Regions from separate parts of the Kitasatospora sp. NPDC047058 genome, predicted to be linked through region 1. Evidence: riboswitches for the same ligand, from Rfam matches in the RefSeq annotation. Region 1 holds a riboswitch; each other region holds the start of a gene.

What was found. Region 1 has a riboswitch for cobalamin ahead of ABZ885_RS14925 (cobalamin biosynthesis protein). Riboswitches for the same ligand answer to the same signal wherever they lie in the genome.
Region 2: linked by a shared signal. The riboswitch ahead of metE (5-methyltetrahydropteroyltriglutamate--homocysteine S-methyltransferase) and the one ahead of ABZ885_RS14925 (cobalamin biosynthesis protein) in region 1 are both predicted to bind cobalamin.
Region 3: linked by a shared signal. The riboswitch ahead of ABZ885_RS32495 (CoA-acylating methylmalonate-semialdehyde dehydrogenase) and the one ahead of ABZ885_RS14925 (cobalamin biosynthesis protein) in region 1 are both predicted to bind cobalamin.

The regions. Positions count from the first base shown of each region.
Region 1 covers NZ_JBEYVJ010000077.1:1,733-13,006, forward strand. Annotated here, with positions in the region: gene ABZ885_RS14895 (TetR/AcrR family transcriptional regulator) at 1-498, shown strand, start outside; gene cpt (chloramphenicol phosphotransferase CPT) at 561-1,118, opposite strand; gene ABZ885_RS14905 (cobyrinate a,c-diamide synthase) at 1,167-2,540, opposite strand; gene cobO (cob(I)yrinic acid a,c-diamide adenosyltransferase) at 2,578-3,183, opposite strand; gene ABZ885_RS14915 (putative cobaltochelatase) at 3,189-5,279, opposite strand; gene ABZ885_RS14920 (cobyric acid synthase) at 5,272-6,789, opposite strand; gene ABZ885_RS14925 (cobalamin biosynthesis protein) at 6,917-7,879, opposite strand; cobalamin riboswitch at 7,954-8,190, opposite strand; gene ABZ885_RS14930 (transcriptional regulator) at 8,376-9,080, shown strand; gene ABZ885_RS14935 (alpha/beta hydrolase) at 9,324-10,439, shown strand; gene ABZ885_RS14940 (hypothetical protein) at 10,629-11,274, shown strand, end outside.
Region 2 covers NZ_JBEYVJ010000063.1:1,648-12,921, forward strand. Annotated here, with positions in the region: gene ABZ885_RS12930 (CbiQ family ECF transporter T component) at 1-1,032, shown strand, start outside; gene ABZ885_RS12935 (ATP-binding cassette domain-containing protein) at 1,029-2,672, shown strand; gene ABZ885_RS12940 (ECF transporter S component) at 2,669-3,517, shown strand; gene ABZ885_RS12945 (hypothetical protein) at 3,534-3,851, shown strand; cobalamin riboswitch at 4,065-4,220, shown strand; gene metE (5-methyltetrahydropteroyltriglutamate--homocysteine S-methyltransferase) at 4,397-6,712, shown strand; gene ABZ885_RS12955 (short-chain fatty acyl-CoA regulator family protein) at 6,832-8,310, shown strand; gene ABZ885_RS12960 (bifunctional 2-methylcitrate synthase/citrate synthase) at 8,358-9,482, opposite strand; gene prpB (methylisocitrate lyase) at 9,504-10,409, opposite strand; gene ABZ885_RS12970 (MmgE/PrpD family protein) at 10,409-11,274, opposite strand, start outside.
Region 3 covers NZ_JBEYVJ010000352.1:112-6,436, forward strand. Annotated here, with positions in the region: partial or broken gene ABZ885_RS32485 (pirin family protein) at 1-46, shown strand, start outside; gene ABZ885_RS32490 (hypothetical protein) at 156-884, opposite strand; cobalamin riboswitch at 1,046-1,237, shown strand; gene ABZ885_RS32495 (CoA-acylating methylmalonate-semialdehyde dehydrogenase) at 1,443-2,942, shown strand; gene ABZ885_RS32500 (acyl-CoA dehydrogenase family protein) at 2,939-4,087, shown strand; gene ABZ885_RS32505 (enoyl-CoA hydratase/isomerase family protein) at 4,087-5,163, shown strand; gene mmsB (3-hydroxyisobutyrate dehydrogenase) at 5,160-6,044, shown strand; gene ABZ885_RS32515 (enoyl-CoA hydratase) at 6,041-6,325, shown strand, end outside.

The DNA.
Region 1 (11,274 bases):
GTCGACGAGGCGGCCGGCCTGCCCACCGGCTCGACGTCCAACCTCGCCCGGACCAGGGCCGCCCTGCTCGAACTCGTGCTGACCCGGATCGTCGAGCTGGAGTCCGCGGGGCACCCCTCGGCCGCGGACGCGCCGCCGCCGGGCCCGCCGCGCGACCTGGTGGTCCAGCTCGTGGCGGACGCGGTGCACCAGGCCCTCACGGCCGGGCGGGCGCTCACCCTGGCCCGTCTGGAACTCGCCCTGGAGGCCGCCCGGCGGCCCGAACTGCGCGCCGTCTACGACCGGTTGGGGTCGCGTTTCCTCGACTACGCGGTCGTCCTGCTCACCCGCTGCGGCTCGGCCGAGCCCGCCGCCGACGCCCGCCGGCTGATCCGCTGGTGCGACGGGGTGCTGTTCAACGCCACGGTCGGCAGCGGACACCGCCACGTACCGGCCCCGGCCGAGCTGCGCGACGACCTGGCGCGCTACCTCGTCGCCCTGCTCGGCCCGGAGGCGTAGGGCCGGCGGGATCGTGAGGCGTAGAAGAGGCGTACGAGCAGCAGGACCGGGCGCGGCGGGAGCTAGGAGACGGCGCCGCCCGTCACGCGCGCCGCGATGAGCCGGGCGCAGGCGGCCGCGCCGTCGCGGGTGGTGTCCACCTCCAGGTCGTAGCGGACGCCCCGGTGGACGGCTTCGGCCTGCACGGCGGCCATTCCGGTGACCCGGTCACCCCGGGCCCGCTCCCGGGCGGCCGCCACCTCGGGCGCGCACCGGACGCCGACCCAGAGCACGTCCAGGCCGTCCAGCGCGGAGCTCCAGCGCTGCTGGGAGGCGGTGGTGCCGAGGAAGACCTCGTCGACGATGATCCGGGCGCCGGCCCGCGTCATGGCCGCCACGCCGAGCGTCCAGGCGTCGTCCAGTGCGGCGAACGCCGGTCCGACGGTGACCGTGCCGTCGCCGCCGTCCACTCCACCGATGCCCTCCCCGCCCTCGCGCAGCGCGGCGGGCAGGGCGTCGACCAGCGTGTCCGCCCCGAGGGCCAGCCACGGGTCCGGCAGCACGTCCTGAAGGCACCGGGCGATGCTCGACTTCCCCGAGCTGGAGCCCCCGTTGAGGACGATCACCTGAGCAGCGGTCATGAAGCCACCTTAAGACCCGGCCACCGGGGCCGGCCCCGGCCCCGGAGCTCAGCCCGCGCGGTGCGCCGCGGCGGCCGCCGCGAACGAGGCGGCGAGCTGCGGCGATCCCGCCCAGTGCAGGTGGAGGTACGAGGCGTGGACGTTGGCGGCGGGCCCGTCCGCGAAGCCCTCGGTGCGCGGGCCGGCCGGCAGGCGCCAGCCCCACGCGGGCCGCTCGCCCGCCGCCGGCTCGCAGACCGTGCGGTGGAACTCGTGCCCGCGCAGCCGGGTGCCGGCCGGTGCGAGCGGCGAGTCGTGCAGGGCGACGGCCTCCCGGTAGCCGAGGGTCAGCCGCTCGGTCATCCGGGCGCCGGTGTCCAGCACGCCGCACATCGGCAGGCCGTCCAACTCCCGCCCGAGGTACAGCAGTCCGGCGCACTCGGCGGCGATCGGCCCGCCCGCGGCGGCGAAGGCGGAGATCGCCCCGCGCAGCGCCGTGTTCGAGCTCAGCTCCCTGACGTACAGCTCGGGGAAGCCGCCGCCGATCACCAGCCCCGCGGTGCCGTCCGGGAGTCCGGCGGCGTGCAGCGGGTCGAACGGCACCACCTCGGCGCCGGCCGCGGTGAGCAGCTCGGCGTTCTCGGCGTACGAGAAGGAGAACGCGGCGCCGCCGGCCATGGCGATCCGCGGCCTGCCCGGCACCGGGGCGACCTCGGCGGCGGCGTCCCACGGGGTGTCGCCCAGCGGGGGCGCCGTCCGGGCCAGTGCCAGCACCGCGTCCAGGTCCACCGAGGCGGCGACCAGGTCGCCCATGTCGGCGACCGCCCGCAGCGCCTCGGCCGAGCGCTCCACGGCCGGGATCAGGCCGAGGTGGCGGGACGGCGTGGCGACCGCGGCCGAGCGGCGCACCGCGCCCAGCACGGGCACCCCGGAGCCCTCCTCCAGCGCCTCGCGCAGCAGCTGCTCGTGCCGGTCCGAGGCGACCCGGTTGAGGATCACCCCGGCGAGCCGGACCTCCGGGTCCCAGGAGGCGAAGCCGTGCACCAGCGCGGCGACCGAGCGGGACTGCGAGGAGGCGTCCACCACCAGCACCACGGGTGCCCGCAGCAGCTTGGCGACGTGGGCGGTGGACGCCAGCTCGCCGCGCCCCGACGCGCCGTCGAACAGCCCCATCACGCCCTCGACCACCGCCACGTCCGCCCCGGCCGCGCCGTGCAGGAAGAGCGGCGCGATCCGCTCCGGCCCGCACATGAACGCGTCCAGGTTGCGGCCCGGCCGGCCGGCGGCCAGCGCGTGGTAGCCCGGGTCGATGTAGTCCGGGCCGACCTTGTGCGGCGAGACCGCCAGCCCGCGCGCGGCGAGCGCGGCGATCAGGCCGGTGGCGACGGTGGTCTTGCCGGAGCCGGAGGACGGCGCGGCGACGACCAGACGGGGGATGTTCACGGGTGCGGGGTTCAACGTCCTGCTTGCTCTCGACGGGTTACCACTCGATGCCGCGCTGGCCCTTGCGGCCGGCGTCCATGGGGTGCTTGACCTTGGTCATCTCGGTGACCAGGTCGGCGAACCCGGTCAGCGCCTCGGGCGCGTACCGGCCGGTGATGACGACGTGCTGGCTGCCCGGGCGGTCCTTCAGCACGGCCACCACCTCCTCCGGGTCGACCCAGCCCCAGTGCATCGGGTAGGTGAACTCGTCCAGCACGTAGAAGCGGTAGGTCTCGGCGGCGAGGTCGCGCTTGACCTGCTCCCAGCCCTCCTTGGCCGCGGCCTCGCTGTCCATCTCCATCTCGCCGGAGCGCTGGATCCAGGACCAGCCGGAGCCCATCTTGTGCCAGTCCACCGTGCCGCCCTCGCCGGAGGCGCCGAGCACGCGCAGCGCGTTCTCCTCGCCGACCTTCCACTTGGCGGACTTCACGAACTGGAACACCCCGACCGGCCAGCCCTGGTTCCAGGCCCGCAGCGCCATGCCGAAGGCGGCCGTGGACTTGCCCTTGCCGGGGCCGGTGTGCACGGCGGTGATCGGCAGCGTGCGGCGCTGGCGGGTGGTCAGGCCGTCGTCGGGAACGCTCTCGGGGACACCCTTGGGCATGCGGATCAGGCCGCCTTTCGCATCGTCGTGGTGGAGCGGTTCTCGCGGACGAGCGAGGCGACGCCCTCGGCGCGCAGCTCGTCCAGGGTCACGGCGGCGGCACCGAGCCGGGCCGCCAGGGTGCGGGCCAGACCGAGCCGGACCGGGCCGGACTCGCAGTCCAGCACCACGCTCGCCACGCCCTGCGCGCCCAGCAGCCCGGCCGCCCGGTGCGACTGCGCGACGGCGTCCCGGCCGCCGGTGGCCCGGCCGTCGGTCACCACGACCAGCAGCGGACGGCGGTGCGGGTCGCGCATCCGCTCCACCCGCAGCACCTCGTGCGCCCGCAGCAGCCCGGCCGCCAGCGGCGTCCGGCCGCCGGTGGGCAGCGACTCCAGCCGGGCCGCACCGACCTCGACGGACGAGGTGGGCGGCAGCGCCAGCTCGGCGGCGGCGCCGCGGAAGGTGATCATGCCGATCTTGTCGCGGCGCTGGTAGGCGTCCATCAGCAGCGAGAGCACCGCGCCCTTGACGGCGGTCATCCGCTGCCGGGCGGCCATCGAGCCGGAGGCGTCCACGACGAAGAGCACCAGGTTGGACTCCCGGCCCTGGCGGACCTGCTCGCGGAAGTCGTCCTTGTGCAGCACCAGCGCCCGCGCGGACCGCCCGCGCGCCACCTGGTGCGGCGCGGCGGCCTGCAGCGTGGCGCTCAGGTGCAGCCGGGCCAGCCGGCCCTGCGGGCGGCGGGCGCGGATGGTGTGGCCGCCGTCGGTCTCGGCGGGGGAGCGGCGGCCCTGGGCGCCCTTGCCGGTGCCGTCGACCTTGAACAGCCGGGTCCGGTACGGCTCGCCGGCCGCCACCGGGGCGGTCTCCCGGACGGGGGCGGGGTGCTGGGCCGGTACGGGCTCCTGCGGGGCCTCCTCGGGGGCGGGTGCGGGGGTGTCGGCGCCGGCCGGGGCGTCCGGGCCGGCCGGCTCGGGGGCACCTCCGCCGCCGTCGTCCGGTCCGCCGTCGCCGGGGCCGTCGTCGTCCGGGCCCTCGGGCGACGGGTCCTCCGGCGCGTCGTCCTCGGGGGCGAGGTCCTCGGCTGCGGGCTCCTCCGGCTGGGCGTGCTCCTCCAGCGTCCGGTCCAGCTGCTCCTCGTCCAGCCCGGGCGCGTCGAAGGGGTTGCGCCGGCGGCGGTGCGGCAGCGCCAGCTGGGCGGCCTTGCGGACGTCCTCCTCCAGCACCCGGGTGCGCCCCGCCCAGGCGGCCAGCGCGACGGCGGTCCGGGCCATCACGATGTCCGCCCGCAGGCCGTCGACCTCGAACGCGGCACAGACCGCGGTGAGCTGACGCAGCGCCGTGTCGGTCAGCTCGACCTTGGGCAGCAACTCCCGCGCCGCGGTGATCCGTCCGGCGAGCTCCCGCTCCTCCTCGGCGAACCGGGCGGCGAAGCCCGCCGGGTCGGCGTCGTACGCCAGCCGGCGGCGGACCACCTCGGCGCGCTCGGCCGGCTCCCGGGTCGCGGCGATCTCGACGGTCAGGCCGAACCGGTCGAGCAGCTGCGGCCGCAGCTCGCCCTCCTCCGGGTTCATCGTGCCGACCAGCAGGAACCGGGCCGCGTGCCGCACCGAGACGCCCTCGCGCTCGACGTAGGAGCGGCCCATCGCGGCGGCGTCCAGCAGCAGGTCCACCACGTGGTCCTGGAGCAGGTTGACCTCGTCGATGTAGAGCACGCCGCGGTGCGCCCGGGCCAGCAGCCCCGGCTCGTACGCCTTGACGCCCTCGGCGAGCGCCCGTTCGAGGTCGAGCGAGCCGACGATGCGGTCCTCGGAGACGCCGACCGGCAGCTCGACCAGCCGGGCCGGGCGTTCGGCGCCCGGGAGGCCGGCGTGCGCGCCGTCCGGGCAGTGCGGGTCCGGCGCGGCCGGGTCGCAGGCGAAGCGGCAGCCCTCGACGGTGTCGATGGACGGCAGCAGGCCGGCCAGCGCGCGCACCATGGTCGACTTGGCGGTGCCCTTCTCGCCGCGCACCAGCACGCCGCCGACGGCCGGGGAGACGGCGTTGAGCAGCAGCCCGAGCCGCAGGTCGGCCATGCCGACGATCGCGGTGAACGGGTAGCGGACGTCACTCATGATTCTCCAAGGGGGCCCCGGGCGGCAGGAACGGCAGCGATCCGGCCGCCGGCACCCCGCCCTCGATCAGCTTCCACAGCGCGTCGGTGTCCGCGTGCTCCTCGACCAGGTCGCCCAGCCGGTCCAGCCGGGCCTCGCGCGCCGCGGCGAACGAGGTGTCCGGCGCGGGCACGAACGCCCGGCCCGCCAGCCGCGCCACCTCGCGCAGCAGTTCGCGCCGGAACCCGTCGTTCTCCAGCGCGCCGTGCCAGGTCGTGCCCCACACGGCCCCCACCCGGCAGCCGTCCAGGAAGGCCTCGCCGCCCTCGACCGTCACCACCCCGTGGTGGATCTCGTACCCCTCGACCCGCTGCCCGAAGGCCTCGCCGACCGGCCGGGCGAGCACCTTCGCGGCGCCGAACCGGACGTGCGCCGGCAGCAGGCCGAGGCCCTCGACGGCCCCCGCCTTCGACTCGACCTCGTCCACGATCGTGTGCGCCAGCATCTGGTAGCCGCCGCAGACCCCGAGCACCGGCCGCCCGGCCGCCGCCCGCGCCTTCAGCGCCGGCTCCAGGCCGCGCTCGCGCAGCCAGGCCAGGTCGGCGACGGTGGCCCGGGTGCCGGGCAGCACCACCAGGTCGGCGTCGGCCAGCTCCTCGGGCCGGGTGGCCCAGCGGACCAGCACGCCCGGCTCCTGGGCCAGCGCGTCCAGGTCGGTGAAGTTGGAGAGCCGGGGGAAGCGCACCACGGCCACCCGCAGCACGTCCGCGCCGAGCGGTCCGCGCCCGGCGGTGCGGTCGACCACCGTGGACAGGTCGAGCGAGTCCTCGGCGTCCAGCCAGAGGTCCGGCAGCATCGGCAGGGTGCCCAGCACCGGACGGCCGGTCAGCTCGTGCAGCATGTCGAGGCCGGGGGCGAGCAGCCGGGCGTCGCCGCGGAACTTGTTGACGAACCAGCCGGCCACGTGCCGCTGGTCCTCCGCCGAGAGCAGCGCCAGCGTCCCGTACATCGCCGCGAACACCCCGCCGCGGTCGATGTCCCCGACCACCACGACCGGCAGGCCGGCGGCGGTGGCCAGGCCCATGTTGGCGATGTCCCGGTCCCGCAGGTTGATCTCGGCGGGCGAGCCGGCGCCCTCGCAGACCACCACGTCGTAGCGGCGGCGCAGGTCGGCCAGGCACTCCAGGGCGCGCTCCAGCAGGACGGGCTTGCGCTCGCGGTAGTCCAGCGCGCCCACCTCGGCGACCGGCCGGCCGAGCAGCACCACCTGGCTGCGGCCGTCCGCGCCCGGCTTGAGCAGCACCGGGTTCATCGCCGCCTCGGGCTCCACCTTGGCGGCCTGCGCCTGCATCGCCTGGGCCCGGCCGATCTCGGCGCCGTCGGCGGTGACGAAGGAGTTCAGCGACATGTTCTGCGCCTTGAACGGCGCGACGCCGACGCCCTGCCGGGCCAGCCAGCGGCAGATGCCGGCCGTGACCACGCTCTTGCCCGCGTCCGAGGTCGTCCCGGCGACCAGCAGCGCGTTGCTCATGACCCCACCTCTCCCTCGGCCGCCGGCCGGGGGTGCCCCCACGGTCCGGCAGGGGCGGTCGCGCGTGCGCACCCCTCGACGATCCTTCCCCGGCCCCCGGCCGTGGGTGCCACCGTGCTGCGCACGCTCATGCCCTTCTCCCGCCCAGGGCCGCCCGGAGCAGCAGGTGCCCGGCGACCGTCGTACCCAGCGCCAGCGCGCTCACCCGCCGGGAGAGCACACAGGCCCGCTCGATGTCGTCCACCCCGACCGGCCGCAGCCCCTCGCCCAGCACCGGCCGGTGCTCGACCCTGGCGCCGTACCGCAGGGTCCCGCCGAGGCGGACGCCGACCGCGCCGGCGAAGGCCGACTCGGCCTGGCCCGCGTTCGGGCTGGGGTGCGCGGAGCCGTCCCGCCGCCAGACCCGCCAGGCGGTGGCGGGCTCCGGCGCGGCGGCCACCGTGAGCAGCGCGGTCAGCCGCGCGCCCGGCCAGCCGGCCACGTCGTCCAGCCGGGCCGAGGCCCAGCCGAACCGGGCGTACCGCGGCGAACGGTGACCGACCATCGCGTCCAGGGTGTTGACCGCGCGGAACGCCAGCAGGCCCGGCGTACCGGCGAGCCCGCCCCAGACCAGCGCGTTCACCACCGCGTCGGCGGTGTTCTCGGCGACCGACTCGACCACCGCGCGGGCCAGCTGCTGCTCGTCCAGGGCGCTCGGGTCGCGTCCGCACAGGTGCGGCAGCCGTTCCCGGGCCGCCGTCAGGTCGCCCGCGGTGAGCGAGCGGCCGATGGTCCGGGCCTCCCGGGTCAGCGAGGTGCCGCCGAGCACCGTCCAGGTCGCGGCGGCGGCCAGCGCGGCCCGCGCGAGCGGGCGGCGGCCCAGCAGCCGGTCGGCGACGACCGCGCCGGCCGCGACGGTGCCCACGCAGAGCGCGGTGTAGGCGGTGCCGGCGGCCCGGTCGTCGCGCCAGATCCGCCGCTCCAGCCGGCCGGCCGCGCTGCCGAAGACGGCCACCGGGTGGCCGCGGCGCGGGTCGGCGTACCGGGCGTCGGCGAGGTAGCCCGCGACGGCGCCCACCGCGAAGGCGGCGGCGCGGGTCAGCGGACGCACGACGGGCAGCAGAGGGCTCGGCGGGGCGGGGCAGCCTGCATGGCGTGCGTGTCCTCACTCAGGGTCCGCGCCCTGGATCGACGTACCGGGGGCGAGAGTCTCCTGGCTTCCGGGTCGGACGCACCCCGGGCCTTCCGGCGGCTTCTGACGGCCTGCCGTGAGGGTCCCTCCTGCCCGTCGGCGGGCGAGGAAGGGATCCGGACGTGCTCCCCGGTGACAGTGGCGGGACCGCGCCGGACTCGCACCGGCTTCCTCTGCATGCCTCCGTATTGGCTGAAGGATCCCATCACGCGCCCGGAGCAGGAGTCAACCAAGGTCACGGAGGGGTTCATCACACGCGCCGCGCGCCGGTCGGGCCGTCGCTATCTCTGATCACGACCCCCCGCAGGGGCATGACAGCCTGTGCGATCGTCCAGCGGCCTGTAGACCCCTAGAGTCGCGCTTCGTGCGTTCGGCGGCTGGGGGGCCGGAGCGCCGACGCCTACCGTCGGGTGCCATGCGACGCAGACAGCCACCTGCCGTGCCCCCGGTGCCCTTCTCGCCCGCGGCCGCCCGCGCGCACCGCGCCGGGCTGGGGCTGACCCCGGAACAGGTGGCCGAGGGCATGGCCGCCCACGGGGTCCGGCTGCTGCCCGCCCACGTGCTCGGCTGGGAGAGCGGCGAGCTGCGCCCGACCGAGGAGGAGTTCATCGCGCTGGCCCGCGCGCTCTGGTGTCCGGCCGCCCAGCTGATGGGCGTCCGCCCGGCCGGGCTGCGGGACTTCCGGGTGGCCCGCGAGCTCGGCCAGGAGACCGCGGCCCGCCGGATCGGCATCGGGCTGCGGCACTACCAGGAGGCCGAGGCCACCGGCCGCTGGGACGGCGACGGGGAGCAGACGTACGCGCTGGCCCGGGTGCTCGGCCTGACGCTGCGCGAACTGGTCGCGGTGACCGGCCGCGGGGGCGAGCTCGACCAGCGGCTGCGGCAGTGCGTGGACGGCCGCTGGCAGGCGCACGTCCGGGCCATCGCGCGGATCGTGCCGGTGCCCGAGCAGGACCTCGCGCCCGTCCTGACGGTGCTGCAGAACGAGTACCAGGTCTCCTCGCACTGGGGCGCCGGCAGCTGGGGCTCGCCGGCCCCGGCGGCGCGCGAGCCGGAGAGGCCGCTGGGCGAGCGGTTCTGGGAGCTGCTGGAGCCGCTGGAGACCGACATCCCGGCGTGAGCGGCCCGGCCCCCGGCCATCCTCCTTGCGCGTGGCCCCCGCCCGTACTCCCGCCCGTACTCCCGGCCGTCCTCCTTCCGCGTCCCCCCGTCCGCACTCCCCGTCCGCGCCGCGCCCGTGGCCCGGCCCTGCGCCCCGTCCCGGGCATGCCCCGGACGGCCGTGTCCGGTGGCCGGACGGCGCCGCCGCGAGTGGACTGGTGGGCACACTGCCCAGTCCGCGACCAACAGAGCGGGGAGCGATATGCGTTGGGGAACCGCAGCCGCCGTTGCGGCCGCCGCCGTCGGCACCGGGGTCGCCGTGCTGGTCATCGGCCGCCGGGCCTCCGAGCGGCTCGTCCGCCCCACGGCGGCGCCGGAGCGGGCCGCCGGCCCCGTCCTGGTGCAGAGCCTCGCCACCGGGCGCGTCACCTTCACCCGCACGCCGGAGAGCAGCCGCCCCGGCCGCTGGGCCGTCGAGTGGGGCGGGGACGGCCACGCGGTGGTCGACGAGGTGCTGCGCAGCGACGAGCAGGGCGTCACCCGGCGGCTGGTCCGCGCCGACCGCGGCGTCCTGAAGGCCGGCACCGAGGTCCGCTTCACCCCCCGGGTGTACCTCGGCGACCCGACCTCGGCGCTCGGCCTGCCGTTCAGCGAGACCGCCGCCGAGGGCGAGCTGGGCGCCCTCCCCGCCTGGTACCTCGACGGCAAGCGCGGCGCCTGGGTCATCCTGGTCCACGGCAGCGGTGCCGACCGGCAGCAGACCCTCCCGGTGCTCCCGCTGCTGGACCGGCTCAGCCTGCCCGTCCTCTCCGTCACCTACCGCGGCGACGAGGGCGCGCCGCCCTCCCCGGACGGCCTCGGGCACTTCGGCGAGACCGAGTGGCGGGACGTCGAGGCGGCCGTCCGGCTGGCCCTGGACGCCGGCGCCGGGCGGGTCATCCTCTACGGCTGGTCGCTCGGCGCCACCATCGCCCTGCACACCGCGGCCCGCTCGGCCTGGTCCTCCTCCATCGCCAGCCTGATCCTGGACTCGCCCGTCCTCGACCTGCCGGCCACCGCCCGCCGGGACGCCGCCCGGGCCGGCTACCGGGGCGCCGCCGCCGAGCTCGGTGCGCTCGCGGCGGAGGGCCGCACCGGCGTCGACCTGGCCGACTTCGCCCGGATCGCCGACGGCACCGACCTGCGGGTGCCCACCCTCGTCCTGCACGGCCCGGACGACCCGGTCGCCCCGTGGCGGGCCGCCGGCCGGCTCGCCGGGCGCCGCCCCGACGTGGTCAGCCTCCAGGCCGTCCCCGGCGGCGACCACGCCGCCCTCTGGAACGCCGACCCGGCCCACTACGAGGAGCTCCTGCGCCGCTGGCTCACCCCGCACCTCTGAGCCCGGCCCCCGGGGTCGGGGGCCGGGCAGGGGCGAAGCTGACGTGGTCGCGCCAAACAGATCCGGCCAGGCGGTTTGCCTCTGTTGCCCGATTGTTGCCCGATCTTGTGAACCCCCCGCGCCCGCCGCCCGGCGCCGAGGGCGAACCGGATGTGACAGAAGGCCGGTACAAGGGGAAGACTGCTCGACGTGACGTCTCGGAACCCGCGCGACCGTGATGCCCCGCTCCCGCCGACGATCGGCTCCGGTGCGACGGTGACCCGTCTCCCCGGCACGGCCCACCGCCCCGCCGGCGCCCGGCCGGGCGGCTCCGGCGTACCCCGCCGACGGGGCCCCGTACCCGCCCCCGGCCGCGGCCGGGTCCCGGTGCCGGAGGGCTTCCCCGCACCCGCCGAGCTCGCTCCGCTGGCCCGCCGGATGCTGGTCGACGCCGTCCGGATCGCCCGCTGGGCGGGCGAACTCGCCGAGGTCGACAAGCGCGGCGAACTGCTCCCCGACGACGCCCGCGCCGCCGGCCGCGCCCTGGCCATGACGGTGGGCGCCGCCGCCAACGCCTGGGGCCAGGCCCTGCTGGTCGGCCTGGTGGAGGCCCGGGACGGCGGCGCCGCCCCCGGCTGGCGCCTGCACGCCTGGGAGCACGACGACGAGGCCGTGGTCCGCGGCTGGTCGGCGCTGTTCGACGCCTGGACGCTGCTCGCCCCGGTGCCGCCGGCCGCCCTGCGCGGCGTCTTCGCGGTGCTCGCCGGGCAGGCCGTCGACCAGGCGCCGCAGCTGCTCTCCTTCCTGCACCTGGTGGCCGCCCCGGTGGCCGACAGCGAACTGCTGGAGCTGCTGC
Region 2 (11,274 bases), on a different contig from region 1:
GCCCCGTGGGCACGCGGGTTCACCTACTACCTGTGGGTGGCGCTGACCGTGGTGGCGATCCGGGTGGTCTTCCGCTGCGTCTTCGCCACCGGCATCACCCCGCACGACCACCTGCTCTTCTCCCTGCCGCACATCCCCACCCCCGCCTGGTACGCGGGGATCCAGATCGGCGGCCCGGTCTCGCTGGAGGCCACGCTCTCCGCGGCCTTCGACGGGCTGCGGCTGGCCTGCCTGATCTGCTGCATCGGCGCCGCCAACACCCTCGCCAACCCCAAGCGGGCCCTGCGGGTGCTGCCCGGCGCGCTGTACGAGCTGGGCGTCGCCGTCACGGTGTCGCTCAGCGTCGCGCCGCAGCTGGTGCAGAGCGTCCAACGCGTCGCCCGCGCGCGGCGGTTGCGCGCCGGACAGCGCAAGGGCGTACGCGCCCTGCGCAGCATCGTGGTGCCCGTCCTGGAGGACGCGCTGGAGCGGTCGCTGCACCTGGCCGCCGCGATGGACTCGCGCGGGTACGGGCGCTCCGGCACCGCGTCCCGCCGCTCCCGCCGGCTGACCGGCGCGCTGATGCTGCTCGGCATGTGCGGCCTGTGCGCCGGCGTGTACGGGCTGCTGGACGGAACGGCCCCCGCCGCGCTCGGACTGCCGGCCTTCCTCGCGGGTGCGGTGCTCAGCGTGGCGGGCCTCCTCCTCGGCGGGCGCCGGGTGCGGCGCACCACCTACCGGCCGGACCGCTGGCGGGCGGCCGAGTGGGGCGTGGCCGGCTGCGGCGTGGTCGCCGCCGTCCTGCTATTCGCCACGGTCGGCTACGACGCCACCGACCTCAACCCCTCCCTGTACCCGCTGACCTGGCCGGCGCTGCCGCTCGTCCCGGTGCTGGCCCTGCTGCTGGCGGGCACGGCCGGGATCGTCTCGCCGCCGCCCGGCCGGACGCCCGGGTCCGCCGCCGTCCCGGAGCCGCGCCCGGCGACGCGCCCCGGCGGCGCGGCCGGCACCGGCACCCGCTCCGACCGCACGACCTCCGAGGTGAGCACGTGATCCGATTCGACCGGGTGAGCGTGGTGTACGACGGCGAGACCACGCCCGTCCTGCGCGACGTCGACCTGCACATCCCGGAGGGCGAACTCTGCCTGGTGGTCGGCCGCACCGGCGCCGGCAAGTCCACCCTGCTGGGCGCCGTCAACGGCCTCGTGCCGCACTTCACCGGCGGCACCCTGCGCGGCCGCGTCACCGTGGACGGCCGGGACACCGCGCACCACCCGCCGCGCGAACTCGCCGACGTGGTCGGCGTGGTGGGCCAGGACCCGCTGGCCGGCTTCACCACCGACACGGTGGAGGAGGAACTGGCCTACGTCATGGAGCAGTTGGCGATCCCTCCGGAGGTGATGCGCAAGCGGGTCGAGGAGACCCTGGACCTGCTGGGCCTGGCCGACCTGCGCCACCGCGCCCTGTACGAGCTCTCCGGCGGCCAGCAGCAGCGCGTCGCCATCGGATCCGTCCTCACCGCCCACCCCCGCGTCCTGGTCCTGGACGAGCCGACCTCCGCGCTCGACCCGACCGCCGCCGAGGAGGTGCTGGCCGCGATCACCCGGCTCGTCCACGACCTCGGCGTCACCGTCCTGCTCGCCGAGCACCGCCTGGAACGCGTCGTCCAGTACGCCGACCGCGTCGCGTACCTGCCCGGCGACGGGACGGTCGTGCACGGGCCCCCGGCGGAGGTCTTCCGGGACACCGCGATCGCGCCGCCCGTCGTCGGCCTCGGGCGGCTGGCGGACTGGCGGCCGCTGCCGCTGTCCGTCCGGGACGCCCGCCGCGCCGCCGCACCGCTGCGCGAGCGGCTCACCGACGTACCCGTTCCTCCGCCGCGCCGGGCAGCGGTGGCGGGGGAACGGGTGCTGGAGGCCCGGGGGGTGGTCGTCCGGTACGGGCCGGTGGCCGCCGTCCGCGACGTCGACCTGTCGCTGCGCGCCGGCGAGGTCACCGCGCTGATGGGCCGCAACGGCTCGGGCAAGTCCTCGCTCCTGTGGGCCCTCCAGGGCTCCGGCCCCCGGCAGGGCGGCAGCGTGAAGGTCACCGGCGCCGGGGGAGGGAAGGCCGAGGACCCCAAGCGCCTCCCGGCCGCCCGGGCCCGGCAGCTGGTCGGTCTCGTCCCGCAGACCCCCACCGACCTGCTCTACCTGGAGACGGTCGCCCAGGAGCTCGCCCAGAGCGACCTGGAGGCCGATCGGGCCTCCGGGCCGACCGCGCGGCAGATCCTCGACCGCCTCGCCCCCGGGATCCCGGACGGCAGCCACCCCCGGGACCTCTCGGAGGGGCAGAAGCTGGCCCTCGTCCTGGCGATCCAACTGGCCGCCGCACCACGGGTGGTGCTGCTGGACGAACCGACCCGCGGGCTCGACTACCAGGCCAAGGAGGCGCTCACGGGCATCGTGGACGCCCTCGCCGCCGAAGGCCGCACCGTCGTGGTCTCCACCCACGACGTCGAGTTCGTCGCCTCCGCCGCCGACCGGGTCGTGGTGATGGCCGAGGGCGAGGTCGTCGCCGACGGTCCCACCGCCGAGGTGATCGTCGCCTCGCCCACCTTCGCCCCGCAGACCGCCAAGATCCTGGCACCCCTGCCCTACCTGACCACCCGGCAGGTCGCCGAGGCCCTCGTACCCGCGGAGGCCGCCCGATGACCGCCGTCCGGATCCCCGGCCGGGCCCGCGTCGTCGTCGCCCTGGCCGCCTTCATCGGCCTCGTCGCCTTCACCTGGCCGTTCGTCGTCGCCCCCGGAAAGTTCGGCTCCAACTACGCCCCGCCGCTGATCTTCGGCGCCCTGCTGGTCCTGGTGCTCGCCGTCGTCATCGCGGAGATCTCGGCCGGCGGCATCGACGCCAAGGCGCTCGCCATGCTCGGCGTCCTGTCCGCCGTCAACGCCGGACTGCGACCGCTCGGCGCCGGGACGGCCGGGGTGGAGACGGTGTTCTTCGTCCTCGTCCTGGCCGGCCGGGTCTTCGGCCCGGGCTTCGGCTTCACCCTCGGCTGCACCTCACTCTTCGCCTCCGCCCTGCTCACCGGCGGGGTCGGCCCCTGGATGCCGTACCAGATGTTCGGCTGCGCCTTCGTCGGCCTGCTCGCCGGCCTGCTGCCGCGGGCCCGGCGCCGCTGGGAGGTGCCGATGCTGGCCGTCTACGGGGCGTTCTCCGGCTACCTGTTCGGCTTCCTGCTCAACCTCTCCTTCTGGCCGTTCTCCACCGACCCGAACAGCTCGATCGCGTACCTGCCGGGCCTGCCCTTCACCGAGCAGTGGCACCGCTATCTGCTGTTCGACCTGGCCACCTCGCTCGGCTGGGACACCGGCCGTGCCGTCACCACCTTCACCGCCGTCCTCGTCGTCGGGCCGGCCGTGCTCACCGTCTTCCGCCGTGCGGCCCGCCGCGCCAACTTCGAACCGACCGTGCGGTTCGAGACCCCGGACGCGCCCGGGGCACCGGCGGACCCGGGAACCGGCGTACGGCCCGCCGAAGCGGTGTCCACCTGAACCGAAAGGCCGTCACGTGCCCAAACGCGAGAAGCCCCGGACGACCACGGTGAACGGCGTCGCCGTCGTCGTCCTCACTCCCGGCCAGCACGCAGGACTGGAGTCGGCCCGCCGTCAGCTGGGCGGGGCACAGGCCCAGGTCGCGCGAATGCGGCTCGACCTGCGACGCAGCCAGGAACTGCTGGGTGAGGCCGCGCGGGTGCTGGCGCACCTGCCCGCCGACCAGGCGGAGTCGGCGGGCGCCCGACTGGCCGCGGGGCGCGGGATCGCCGATCTGCTCGCGGACATCCGTGCAACGCTGCCGCGGACCCCGGAGTCCGGGAAGCGGCCCTGACGGCTGCGCTGCGGGCCGGCGCGGCCGTCGCCGGGGCGGCAGGGCGTGCCCACCGCCCGACGCGATCGCCGGCGGGCCTCGTCCCGGAGCTCGGCGGCCTCGACGATGTCTCAGCATCCGGACGTTCGAGCGGTTCTCCGGCCCGAAGCCGGGATTGTTCCTCTAGGCTGGCCTGGCAGCTGGTTCGCCCTGCCCGCCAGGCAGGCGCGTCGCAAGAGGGAACCCGGTGGGAATCCGGGACTGCCCCGCAGCGGTGAGTGGGAACGACCGCCGTCATACGCACTGGGCCCGGGCCGGGTCTGGGAAGCGACGGCCAGTAGGTGACCGCCCTGGAATCCAGGGCGGGCGTGCCCGCGAGTCCGAAGACCTGCCACTGCCCGTGCGCGACCGAACGCGCGCGGCCATCCGGTGACCTCGAGGGCGGGTCGGCGACCATACCAGGCGGAGCCGTCCCCGTGTGCGGGCGTCCGTCCGGTTCGTCACCCCTTCGCGCCTTCGTCCCGTCCCCGGGGACCAGAGGATCCAGGCTCGCGAAGGAGAGTCCCTTGACAGCGAAGTCCGCAGCCGCGGCGACCGTGGCCACCGTGTACGGCTACCCCCGCCAGGGCCGGGGCAGGGAACTGAAGAAGGCGATCGAGGGGTACTGGAAGGGCACGGTCACCGCCGGGGCGCTGCTGGCCACGGCCGCCGACCTGCGCCGCGGGAACTGGCAGCAGCTCGCCGACTCCGGCATCGAGGAGGTCCCCACCGGGGACTTCTCGCTCTACGACCACGTGCTGGACACCACCGTCGCCGTCGGTGCGATCCCGGCCCGCCACCGGGACGCGGTCGAGGCCGACCCGCTGGCCGGCTACTTCGCCATGGCACGCGGCACCCAGGACGTCGCGCCGCTGGAGATGACCAAGTGGTTCGACACCAACTACCACTACCTGGTGCCCGAGTTGGGGCCGGACACGGTCTTCGCCGCGAACCCGGACAAGGCGGTCGGCGAGCTGGCCGAGGCCCTGGCGCTCGGCCACGAGGCCCGGCCGGTACTGGTCGGCCCGGTCACCTACCTGCTGCTCGCCAAGCCCGCCCCCGGCGTCGCCGCCGACTTCCGGCCGATCACCCTCCTGGACCGGCTGCTGCCCGTCTACGCGCGGCTGCTCGCCGAGCTGAAGGCCGCCGGCGCCACCTGGGTGCAGCTGGACGAGCCCGCCCTGGTGCAGGACCGCACCCCCGCCGAGCTGAACGCCGCCGCCCGCGCCTACCGCGAGCTGGGCGGCCTCGCCGACCGGCCCGCGCTCCTGGTCGCGAGCTACTTCGACCGCCTCGGCGAGGCGCTGCCCGTGCTCGCCGACGCCCCGGTCGAGGGCCTGGCGCTGGACTTCACCGGGCCCGCCGCCGCCAACCTCGACGACCTGGCCGCCGTCGGCGGGCTGCCCGGCAAGCGCCTGGTCGCCGGTGTGGTCGACGGGCGCAACATCTGGATCAACGACCTGGGGAAGTCGCTCGCCACGCTGGCGACCCTGCTCGGCCTCGCCGACCGCGTCGACGTGGCGCCGTCCTGCTCCCTCCTGCACGTGCCGATCGACGCCACCGCCGAGCGGGACGTCGACCCGCAGATCGCCCGCTGGCTGGCCTTCGCCAAGCAGAAGGCCGCCGAGGCCGCCCTGCTCGCCCGCGGCCTGCGCGAGGGCACCGGCGCCATCACCGCCGAACTCGCCGCCAACCGGGCCGACCTCGCCTCCCGGGCCACCTCACCCATCACCCGTGACCCGGCCGTCCGGGCCCGCACCGGCGCCGTCACCGCGGACGACGCCCGCCGCGCCCAGGCCCACCCGGAGCGCGCGGAGGCCCAACACGCCCGGCTCGGACTGCCGTTGCTGCCGACCACCACCATCGGCTCCTTCCCGCAGACCACCGAACTGCGCGTCGCCCGCGCCGACCTGACCGCCGGCCGGATCGACGCCGCCGCCTACCGGGAACGGATGGAGGCCGAGGTCCGCGACGTCATCGCCTACCAGGAGAAGGCCGGCCTGGACGTCCTGGTGCACGGCGAGCCCGAACGCAACGACATGGTCCAGTACTTCGCCGAGCAGCTCACCGGCTACCTCGCCACCCGGCACGGCTGGGTGCAGTCCTACGGCACCCGGTACGTGCGCCCGCCGGTCCTCGCCGGCGACATCTCCCGCCCGCACCCGATGACCGTCGACTGGTTCCGCTACGCCCAGGACCTCACCGACCGCCCGGTCAAGGGCATGCTCACCGGCCCGGTCACCATGCTCGCCTGGTCCTTCGTCCGCGACGACCAGCCGCTCGCCGACACCGCCCGCCAGGTCGCCCTCGCCCTGCGCGACGAGGTGACCGACCTGGAGGCCGCCGGCGCCGCCGTCGTCCAGGTCGACGAACCGGCCCTGCGCGAGACCCTCCCGCTGCGAGCCGCCGGCCGGCCGGCCTACCTGGCGTGGGCCACCGGGGCGTTCCGCCTCGCCACCTCCGGCGTCCGCGCCGACACCCAGATCCACACCCACATGTGCTACGCCGAGTTCGGCGCCATCATGACCGCGATCGACGACCTCGACGCGGACGTCATCTCCCTGGAGGCCACCCGCTCCCACATGGAGGTCGCCGGCGAGCTCGCCGAGGCCGGCTACCCCCGCGAGGTCGGGCCCGGCGTCTGGGACATCCACTCCCCGCGCGTCCCGAGCACCCAGGAGGCCGTGGACCTGCTGCGCGCCGGTCTCGCGGCCATTCCGGCCGAACGCCTGTGGGTCAACCCGGACTGCGGCCTGAAGACCCGCGGCTGGCCGGAGACCCGCGCCTCGCTGGACAGCCTGGTCGCCGCCGCCCGCCGCCTGCGGGACGAACTCGCCGGCTGACCGGACGGGGTGGGCCACCGAGGGGCGGGCACGGCGGAACGTCCGTGCCCGCCCCGGCGGCCGGGCCTTCAAGAGCCGCGCATTCCTGTCGACCGCCGGAGAGAAGGGTGCGACGCACCATGGCACGTCCCGCCGGGCACAAGATCTTCGCCCATGCCAAGCTGCGCCGCCTCCGTCGCGAGCACCGCATGAACCAGGTCGAACTGGCTCGTGAGCTCGGCATCTCGACCAGCTACCTCAACCAGATCGAGCACAGTCAGCGCCCGCTCACCGCGGCCGTACTGCTGCGGATCTCGGAGGTGTTCGGGGTGGACCCGGAGTTCTTCTCCGAGGCCGGGGAGGAACGCCTGGCCACCGACCTGCGCGCCGCGCTCGCCGACGAGGCGTGCGGTGCCGCGGTCGCGGCGGAGGACGTCCTGGAGGTGAGCCGGGACCACCCGGACGTCGCGCGGGCGCTGGTCGCGCTGCACCGCCGGTACCGGGAGGCGGCCACCAGGGTCGCCGAACTCGGGCACCCTGCCGAGGACGCGGCCCTGGTGCCGGCCGAACCCCACGACGAGGTCCGGGACTTCTTCTACGCACACCACAACCACATCGCCGCCCTGGACGACGAGGCCGAACGCACCGCGACTGGTCTGGGGGCCACCACCGCCGGCCGCACCGCCGCCGCCCTGGTGGACCGCCTCGCGTCGCGGCACGGGGTCCGTGTCGTCGACACCGGCCCCCGGGAGACGGCCGAGATGCGCCGGTTCGACGCCACGAGCGGCACCCTGCGCCTCTCGCCTTGGCTGACCGACGGCCGGCGGGCCTTCCAACTCGCCACCCAGCTCGCGCTGCTGGAGCACCGCCCGCTGCTGGACACGCTCGTGGCGGCGGCGGAGCCGGACCTCACCTCCCGCCAGGCCGCCGACCTGGCCCGGATCGGTCTGGCCAACTACTTCGCCGGCGCCCTGCTGATGCCCTACTCCGCCTTCCACTCCGCCGCCGAGGAACTGCGCTACGACGTCGATCTGCTGGGCGCCCGCTTCGGCGTCGGGTTCGAGACCGTCTGCCATCGGCTGAGCACCCTGCAGCGCACCGGCCTACGCGGCGTCCCGTTCTCCTTCCTGCGCGCGGACCGCGCGGGCAACATCTCCAAGCGCCAGTCCGCGACCGACTTCCACTTCTCCCGGCTCGGGGGCACCTGCCCGCTCTGGACGGTCTACGAGGCCTTCTCCGCACCCGGCCGGATCCTCACCCAGGTCGCCGAAATGCCCGACGGCAAGAGGTACTTCTGGATCGCCAGGACGGTGACGCACGGCGGTTTCGGCCACCGTGCGCCGCGCAGCGAGTTCGCCGTCGCCCTCGGCTGCGAACTGCGCCACGCCCACCGGCTGGTGTACGCCGAGGGCATCGCCCTCGACCACCGGCAGGCCGCCACACCCATCGGTGTCGGCTGCCGGATCTGTGAACGCACCGACTGCGCCCAGCGCGCCCGGCCCCCGGCCGGCGGGCGGCTCGCCGTCGACCCGGACCGGCGTACCAGGGTGCCCTACCCGGTCGTCGCCGACGGCCGCCGGGGCGGGGCGGAAGCCCTGCGCGCCCGGGACGTCCGGTAGCGGCGCGAGCCGCCCTCCCGGCCGGGCGGGCCGTTCGAGCCGTACCGCTACGCGGTGGCCGGCACCGCCCGCTGCCCCGGGCCGTCGTAGGAGGCGAGCGGGCGGATCAGCGCGTTGTGGGCGAGCTGCTCGGAGATGTGGGCGGTCCAGCCGGTGACGCGGCTCATCACGAAGAGCGGGGTGAAGACGGGGGTGTCGAAGCCCATCAGGTGGTAGGCCAGACCGGCCGGGTAGTCGAGGTTGGGGTGGAGGCCCTTGCGCGCCACCATCGCCTCGCGCAGGGCGGTGTGCAGGGCGGCCAGGCGGGCGGCCGCCGGGTCGGCGCCGCGGGCCACCAGCGCGTCGAGGGCGGCCTGCATGACCGGGACGCGGGAGTCGCCGTGCTTGTAGACGCGGTGGCCGAAGCCCATGATCGTGCGCTTGGCGGCGAGCGCCTCGTCCAGCCAGTCGTCGGCGCGCGCCGGATCCCCGATCTCGTCCAGCATGCGCATCACGGCCTCGTTGGCGCCGCCGTGCAGCGGGCCCTTGAGCGCGCCGATCGCGGCCGTGACGGCGCTGTAGAGGTCGGAGAGGGTGGAGGTGACGACGCGGGCGGTGAAGGTGGAGGCGTTGAAGCTGTGCTCGGCGTACAGCACGAGGGAGATCTCGAAGCAGCGGACCACCTCGGGGGCCGGGACGCTGCCGAAGCACATGTGGAAGAAGTTCTCCGCGTAGCCGAGGCCCGGGTCCGGTGCGATGGGCGCCAGACCGCGTCGGCGGCGCTGGTCGGCGGCGACGACGGTGGGCAGCTTCGCCAGCAGGGTCAGGGACTTGGCGAGGTTGCGGGCCGGCCGGCCGTCGTCCTCGGTCGGGTCCTCGGCGCCGAAGAAGCTGACGGCGGTGCGCAGCACGTCCATCGGGTGGCAGGTCTCGGGCAGCCTGGCGAGCAGCTCGGCGGTGGTGCGGTCCAGCGGACGCAGGGCGCGTTCGCGGGCGCGGAACTCGCCCAGCTGTGCCGCGTCGGGCAGTTCGCCGTGCCACAGCAGGTACGCGACCTCCTCGAAGCAGCGGTGGGCGGCGAGGTCCTGGACGGGATAGCCGCGGTAGGTCAGGGCGTTGGTCTCCTGGATGACGGTGGAGATCTCGGTGGTGTCGACGACGACACCGGCCAGGCCGCGGTGGATCTCGGTCATGAAGCTGATGCCTCCGGTGCGTCAGTTTCCGGGCGGGAGGGTGAAGTCGAAGACGGCCGAGTCGAAGGCCGTGTACTCCTGGTAGCCGAGGAGTCCGTAGAGCCGGGAGCGGGTCTGCATGCGCGGCAGCAGCGACTCCTGGGTGCCCTCGGCGGCGAGCGTGCGCAGCCCGTCCTCGACCGCACCCATGGCCAGGCGCAGCAGGGTGACGGGGTAGAGCGCGATGTCGTAGCCGAGGTCCTGGAGGGTGCGGGCGTCGAGCAGCGGGCCCTTGCCGAACTCGGTCATGTTGGCGAGCAGCGGGACGTCGACGGCCTTGCGGAAGGCCTCGAACTCGGCTTCGCCGGCGAGGGCCTCGGGGAAGACCGCGTCGGCGCCGGCGTCCACGTAGGCCTTGGCCCGTTCGGTGGCGGCGCGCAGCCCCTCGACGGCGCGGGCGTCGGTGCGGGCCATCAGCAGGAAGTCCGGGTCGCGGCGGGCGTCGACGGCGGCCCGCAGCCGGCGCGTCATCTCCTCGCGGGGTACCACCGTCTTGCCGTCGAGGTGGCCGCAGCGCTTGGGGTTGACCTGGTCCTCCAGGTGGAGCCCGGCGAGGCCCGCGTCCTCCATGAGCTGGACGGTGCGGGCGGCGTTCATCGGCTCGCCGAAGCCGGTGTCGGCGTCGATCAGGACGGGCAGGTCGGTGACCCGGGTGGTCTGCTGGGCGCGGGCGGCGACCTCGGTGGCGGTGGTGAGGCCGATGTCGGGCAGCCCGAGGTCGGCGGCGAGGACGGCGCCGGAGAGGTAGGCGGCCTCGAAGCCGAGGTCCTGGATGAGGCGGGCGGAGAGCGGGTTGAGGGCGCCGGGCATGGTCAACAGCCGCCCGGAGGCGAGGCGTTCGCGCAGGGCGCGGCGGCGCTGGGCGGGGGTGGTGCGGGTGTGCAGCATCAGAACAGGCCCTCCGGGAGGGTCTCGTCGTACGCGCGGACGGCCTCGGTGTCGACGGCGGGGAACAGTTCGTCGAGGTCGGTGGCGCGCAGCTCGGGCAGGGCCGCCGCGGCGGCCAGGAAGCGGCCCTGGTCCCCGGCGCTGACGATGCCTTCGGTGAGGCTGCGGAACTTGCCCTCGTAGGCCGGCCGGTCGAAGGGGCGGGCGCCGGCCGGGTGGGCGTCGGCCACGCCGAGCTCGTCCTCGATCACCGAGCCGTCGTCCAGGGTGATCACCACGCGGCCGCCGAAGGCACGGCGCTGCGGGTCGGGGTCGTGGTAGCGGCGGGTCCACTCGGGGTCCTCCACCGTGGTGATCTTCCGCCAGAGCGCGACGGTGCCGGGGCGGCCGGCGCGTTCGGGGGCGTAGGAGCGCTCGTGGTGCCAGACGCCGTCCTCCAGGGCGACGGCGAGGATGTACGGGATCGAGTGGTCGAGGGTCTCGCGGCTGGCGGTGGGGTCGTACTTCTGCGGGTCGCCCGCGCCGGAGCCGATGACGTGGTGGGTGTGGTGGCTGGTGTGCAGCACGACCGAACGCACGTTCTCCAGCGGGCCGGTCTTCTCGCGCAGGCGGCGGGCGAGGTCGATGATCGCCTGAGCTTGGTACTCGGCGGAGTGCTCCTTGGTGTAGGTGTCCAGGATCGCGCGGCGCGGTTCGCCGGCCTCGGGCAGCAGCACGGTGTAGTCGGAGGCGGGTCCGTCGAGCATCCAGGCGAGGAAGCCGTCCTCGCCCTCGTACACGGGCGAGGGTGAGGTCTCGCCGCGCATGGCCCGGTCGACGGCCTCGATCGCGGCCTTGCCGGCGAAGGCGGGGGCGAACGCCTTCC
Region 3 (6,325 bases), on a different contig from region 1:
CGAACTCCCTGCCGTCCCCCTCAAGCCCCGCGGCCGCGTCCGCTGACGCGGGCAAGGCCGGCGGTGCGCCACGCAGCGACAGTGCTGGTCGCAGCCATCGACGAGTGGCTGCGACCAGCACGGTCGCAACAGGCCCCAGCCGGGGAGCCCGTCCGTCACGAAGCCGTCGGCTGTGGGCTCATCGCACGCTCGTACAGCTTCTCCTGCGCCCGCTTGAGCAGTTCGGCGGCCTTCTTCCGCGACGCCTCCTCCGCCTTGTCGAGCGCGCCCGGGTAGTCCGCGGACATCCCCGAGCCCGCGCTGTAGTCGACATCGACCGTCAGGCGCAGATTCCCGTCGCAGAAACCCGACTTGAAGCTCAGTTGGTCGACCGGCCCGGGGATGGTCTCGGTGAGCGGGTGCCGGACCGACGACCGGTAGCCCTGCTGGCCGAGCCCCCCGCCGTCGGTCATCTCGAACTTCCGCGTCTCGGTCGGCTTGGGCCCGCCGATCGGAGACTTCGCGATGTCCGCCTCGACCTCCAGCCAGTGGCAGCCGCGGGCCGTCTCGAAGACCACCGCATCGATGGTCACCCGCCAGTCCTCCGTCGCCGGACCGGCGACGTAGCTGCAGCTGAGCGTCTTGGACGGGTCGTCCGCGATCCCCTCGCTCGTCACCGGTATGGAACTCCTCAGCTGCCCGGGCAGGCCGGGGTCGCCCACCGTCGCGCAGAGGTCGTCGACCGTGCGGTACCAGCCGACCTGTTTCGCCTTGCTGTCACTGCTGTTGCTGTTGCTGTTGCTGTTGTTGCTGCCACCGCCGCCGCCGCAGGCGGTGAGGACCACGAGGCCGGCGGCCACGAGGGCGGCCGCGCCGGTACGGGAGGTTCGATTTCGACTCGTCACGGCGCCAGGCTAGGGCCCGCACTCCGTCGGCAGCCGTCGACGGCCGGAGTCTTGCTTGATCTTTAAGTTCTGGGCTCGAACGGCCTGCCGAGCGTGGTCACTCCTACCGGTGACTGCTGTACAGCGGAGCGCGACGCGCCCAGCGAGACCTCTGGACTTACTAGGACGTCCAACTATATGGTCGACGACAGGTCCGCGGTGTCAGGGAAGCCGGTGTGAGTCCGGCACGGTCCCGCCACTGTGACCGGGGAGTCCGTCCTTGCAGGAGACGGCCACTGGCAGCCAGCCGGGAAGGCCTGAGGGCGTGCGGTGATCCGGGAGTCAGGATACCGGCCGCGGGTGATCCGTGTTTTCCACGAGGATGGAGACGACACGCATGACTCCGGGCTGCTCCCGTTCCGCTGCTCCTGGCTGTCCTGTGCCGACGACCGCCGGGGCCCACCTTTCCTGACGGTTCGTCATGCCACCGTGACGCCGCGGGCCGCACCAACCGCGCGCCCGCCCGTCGGCGGCGGCCTCCATTCCTCCTCTCCCCATCCACGATGAGAGAAGGAACCGATGGTCCGTGAACTGACCCACTTCGTCGCCGGCAAGCGCACCGCCGGGACGTCCGGCCGCTTCGGCGACGTGTACGACCCCAACACCGGCCGGGTGCAGGCCCGGGTGCCGCTGGCCGACCGGGCGGAGGTCGAGGCGGTGATCGCCGATGCCGCGCAGGCCCAGCCCGAGTGGGCCGCCTGGAACCCGCAGCGGCGGGCTCGGGTGCTGCTGCGCTTCCTGCAACTGGTCGAGCAGGAGAAGGAGGAGCTCGCCCGGCTGCTCTCCGCCGAGCACGGCAAGACCGTGGCCGACGCCCACGGCGACCTCCAACGCGGCCTGGAAGTCGTGGAGTTCGCCGCCGGGATCCCGCATCTGCTGAAGGGCGAGTTCACCGACAACGCCGGCACCGGCATCGACGTGTACTCGATGCGCCAGCCGCTCGGCGTCGTCGCGGGCATCACGCCGTTCAACTTCCCCGCGATGATCCCGCTCTGGAAGGCCGCGCCCGCACTGGCCTGCGGCAACGCCTTCGTCCTCAAGCCCTCCGAGCGCGATCCCTCGGTGCCGCTGCGCCTGGCCGAGCTCTTCCTGGAGGCGGGACTGCCGCCGGGCGTCCTCAACGTCGTCAACGGGGACAAGGAAGCCGTCGACACGCTGCTGGAGGACCCGCGGGTGGAGGCGCTCGGTTTCGTCGGCTCGACCCCGATCGCCCAGTACGTCTATGCGACCGCGGCCGCGCACGGCAAGCGCGCGCAGTGCTTCGGCGGCGCGAAGAACCACATGATCGTGATGCCGGACGCCGACCTCGACCAGGCCGCCGACGCCCTGATCGGCGCCGGCTACGGCTCGGCCGGCGAGCGCTGCATGGCCATCTCGGTCGCCGTCCCGGTGGGGGAGGAGACCGCGGACGCCCTGGTGGCGAAGCTGGTCGAGCGGATCGCCGCACTGAAGGTCGGCCGCTCGGACGACCCCGCGGCGGACTTCGGGCCGCTGGTGGGCCGCGACGCCCTGGAGCGGGTCCGCGGCTACCTGGACCTCGGGGTCCGGGAGGGCGCCGAACTCGTCGTCGACGGACGGGACTTCCGGCTGGAGGGGCACGAGGACGGCTACTTCCTCGGCGCCTCGCTGTTCGACCGGGTCACCCCGGACATGCGGATCCACCGGGAGGAGATCTTCGGCCCGGTCCTCACGGTCGTCCGCGCCGCCGACTACGAGGAGGCGCTGCGGCTGCCCAGCGAGCACGAGTTCGGCAACGGCGTGGCCATCTACACCCGGGACGGCGACACCGCCCGCGACTTCGCCCGCCGGGTCAACACCGGCATGGTCGGCGTCAACGTGCCCATCCCGGTGCCGATCGCCTACCACACCTTCGGCGGCTGGAAGCGCTCCGCCTTCGGCGACCTCAACCAGCACGGCCCGGACTCGATCCGCTTCTACACCCGCACCCGCACCGTCACCTCGCGCTGGCCTTCCGGGGTCAAAGAGGGCGCGAGCTTCACCATGCCGACGATGGGATGAGCGCCGTGCACGATCTCACCGAGGACCAGCGGGCCATCGCGGAGACGACCCGGGCCTTCGCCGACGAGTACCTGGCGCCGAACGCCGTCGAGTGGGACCAGGCCAAGCACTTCCCCGTGGACGTGCTGCGCAAGGCGGCGGGCGTCGGCCTGGCCGGCGTCTACGTGCGCGAGGACGCCGGCGGCTCCGGACTCTCCCGGCTGGAGGGGGTGGTGGCCTTCGAGGCGCTCGCGACCGGCTGCCCGTCGATCGCCGCCTACCTGTCCATCCACAACATGGTCGGCTGGATGATCGACCGCTACGGCAGCGCCGGGCAGCGCTCGCGCTGGCTGCCCGGCCTCTGCACGGCCGAGCACCTGGGCAGCTACTGCCTGACCGAACCCGGCGCCGGCTCCGACGCGGCGGCGATCGCCACCCGGGCCGTCCGGGACGGCGGCCACTGGGTGCTGGACGGCGTCAAGCAGTTCATCTCCGGGGCGGGTGACTTCCGGATCTACGTGGTGATGGCCCGCACCGGTGGACCGGGGGCCGGCGGGGTCTCCGCCTTCGTCGTCGAGCGCGACGACCCCGGCGTCTCCTTCGGGCCGAACGAGAAGAAGATGGGCTGGAACGCCCAGCCCACCCGGCAGGTGCTGCTGGACGGCGTCCGCCTGCCCGCCGACCGCCTGCTCGGCGCGGAGGGCGAGGGCTTCCGGATCGCCATGAGCGGGCTGAACGGCGGCCGGCTCGGCATCGCCGCCTGCTCGCTCGGCGGCGCGCAGGCCGCGCTGGAACGCGCCACCGGCTACCTCGCGGACCGCGAGGCGTTCGGCGCACGCCTCCTGCACGCCCAGGCCCTGCAGTTCCGGCTGGCCGACATGGCGACGGAGCTGGAGGCGGCCCGGGCGCTGCTGTGGCGGGCGGCCGCCGCCCTGGACCGGGGCGACCCCCGGGCGCCGCAGCTGTGCGCGATGGCCAAGCGCTACGCCACCGACACCGGCTTCGAGGTGGCCAACCAGGCCCTCCAACTGCACGGCGGCTACGGCTACCTGGCCGAGTACGGCATCGAGAAGATCGTCCGCGACCTGCGGGTGCACCAGATCCTGGAAGGGACCAACGAGATCATGCGCGTCATCGTCGCCCGCGGCCTGACCGGAGCCGCGTGATGGCCGGCAACGACCCCGGGGAGGTCGTCCTCCGGCGCGAGGGCCGGGCCGGCTTCGTCGTCCTCAACCGGCCCGCGGCCCTGAACGCCCTCACCCACACCATGGTGCAGCGCATCGCGGAGGCCCTGGACACCTGGGAGCAGGACGACCGGGTCGAGTCCGTCGTCATCACGGGGGCCGGGGACCGCGCCTTCTGCGCCGGCGGCGACATCGTCGCCATCCACCGCGCCGCCACCGGCGGGGACCCGGGCGCGGTCGAGGAGTTCTGGCGCGACGAGTACCGCCTCAACGCCCGGATCGCCCGCTACTCCAAGCCGTACGTGGCCGTCATGAACGGCATCGTGATGGGCGGCGGTGTCGGCGTCTCGGCCCACGGCAGCGTCCGGATCGTCACGGAGACCACGCGCATCGCCATGCCGGAGGCGGGGATCGGCTTCGTGCCCGATGTCGGCGGCACGTACCTGCTCGCCCTGGCGCCGGGCGAGCTGGGCACCCACCTCGCCCTCACCGCCGGATCGGCCGGTGCCGCGGACGCGCTGCTGTGCGGGCTCGCCGACCACTTCCTGCCCTCCGAACGAGTGCCGGCGCTGCTCGACGACCTCGCCCGGCTGCCCGTGCACGACGCCCTCGAACGGCACGTCGGACCCGCTCCGGCCGGTGCGCTGGCCGGGCAGCGGGCGTGGATCGACAGCTGCTACGCGGCCGGCACCGTGGAGGAGATCCTCGACCGGCTGCGGGACAGCGGGGAGCCCGAGGCGAAGAAGGCCGCCGACCGGATCACCGCCAACTCCCCGACCGCGGTGAAGGCCACGCTGACGGCCCTGCGCCGGGCCCGCGCGCTCGGCCCGTTGGAGGCCGTGCTCGACCAGGAGTACCGCACCTCGTGTGCGGCGCTCTCCACCCCGGACCTCGCCGAGGGGATCCGGGCGCAGGTGATCGACAAGGACCGCTCGCCGCGGTGGAGCCCGGCCACCCTGGGCGCCGTCGAGCCCGCCGCCGTGGCCCGGTACTTCGCCCCGCGCGGCGAGCGCGAGCTCGGCCTCGCCGCCACCACCACATCCCTGGAGCGCTGGTGACCCACAGCATCGGATTCATCGGACTGGGCAACATGGGCGGCCCGATGGCCGCCAATCTCGTCAAGGCCGGCCACCGGGTGACCGGCTTCGACCTCGCGGCGGACGCCCGTGAACGGGCGGCGGGGCACGGGATCGCCGTCGCCGCGTCCGCGGAGCAGGCGGCGGCCGGGGCCGAGGTGGTCGTCACCATGCTGCCCACCGGGCGGCATGTGCTCGACGCCTACGCGGGCCTGACCGCCGCCGCGCGCGGGGCGCTGTTCGTGGACTGCTCCACCATCGCCGTCGGGGATGCCCGGATCGCCGCCGACCTGGCCCGCACGGCCGGGCACCGGGTCGTCGACGCGCCCGTCTCCGGCGGTGTGCCCGGCGCCGAGGCCGCGAGCCTGACCTTCATGGTCGGCGCGGACGACGCCGACTTCACGGCGGCCGAACCGGTGCTGGCCGCGATGGGCCGCCGGGTCGTGCACTGCGGGGCGTCCGGCGCCGGGCAGGCGGCGAAGATCTGCAACAACATGATCCTCGGCGTCTCGATGATCGCGGTCAGCGAGGCCTTCGTCCTCGGGGAGAGCCTCGGGCTCAGCCACCAGGCGCTGTTCGAGGTGGCCTCCACCGCGTCCGGCCAGTGCTGGGCACTGACCAGCAACTGCCCCGTCCCCGGGCCCGTCCCGGCCAGCCCCGCCAACCGCGCGTACGCGGGCGGCTTCGCCGCGGCCCTGATGGCCAAGGACCTCGGACTCGCGGCCGACGCGGCTGCGGCCTCCGCCGTCCCGGCCGAACTGGGCGCCAGGGCAGCCGAGTTGTACGCCGCGTTCGCCGAAGGGGCGGGCGCCGGGCTGGACTTCTCCGCCATCGTCACCACCCTCCGGAAGGGCACCGCATGACCTACGCGACGATCCGCGCCGAGCGCAAGGGCCGGGTGGGGCTGATCACGCTCGACCGGCCGAAGGCGCTCAACGCGCTCAACACCGAGCTGATGAACGAAGTCGTGGCGGCGGCCGCGGAGTTCGACCGGGACCCGGAGATCGGCTGCCTGGTGGTCACCGGCTCGGAGAAGGCGTTCGCGGCCGGTGCGGACATCAAGGAGATGCAGTCCCTGGAGTTCGTCGACGCCTACCTCGGCGACTGGTTCGCGGCCTGGGACCGCTTCGCCGCCCTGCGCAAG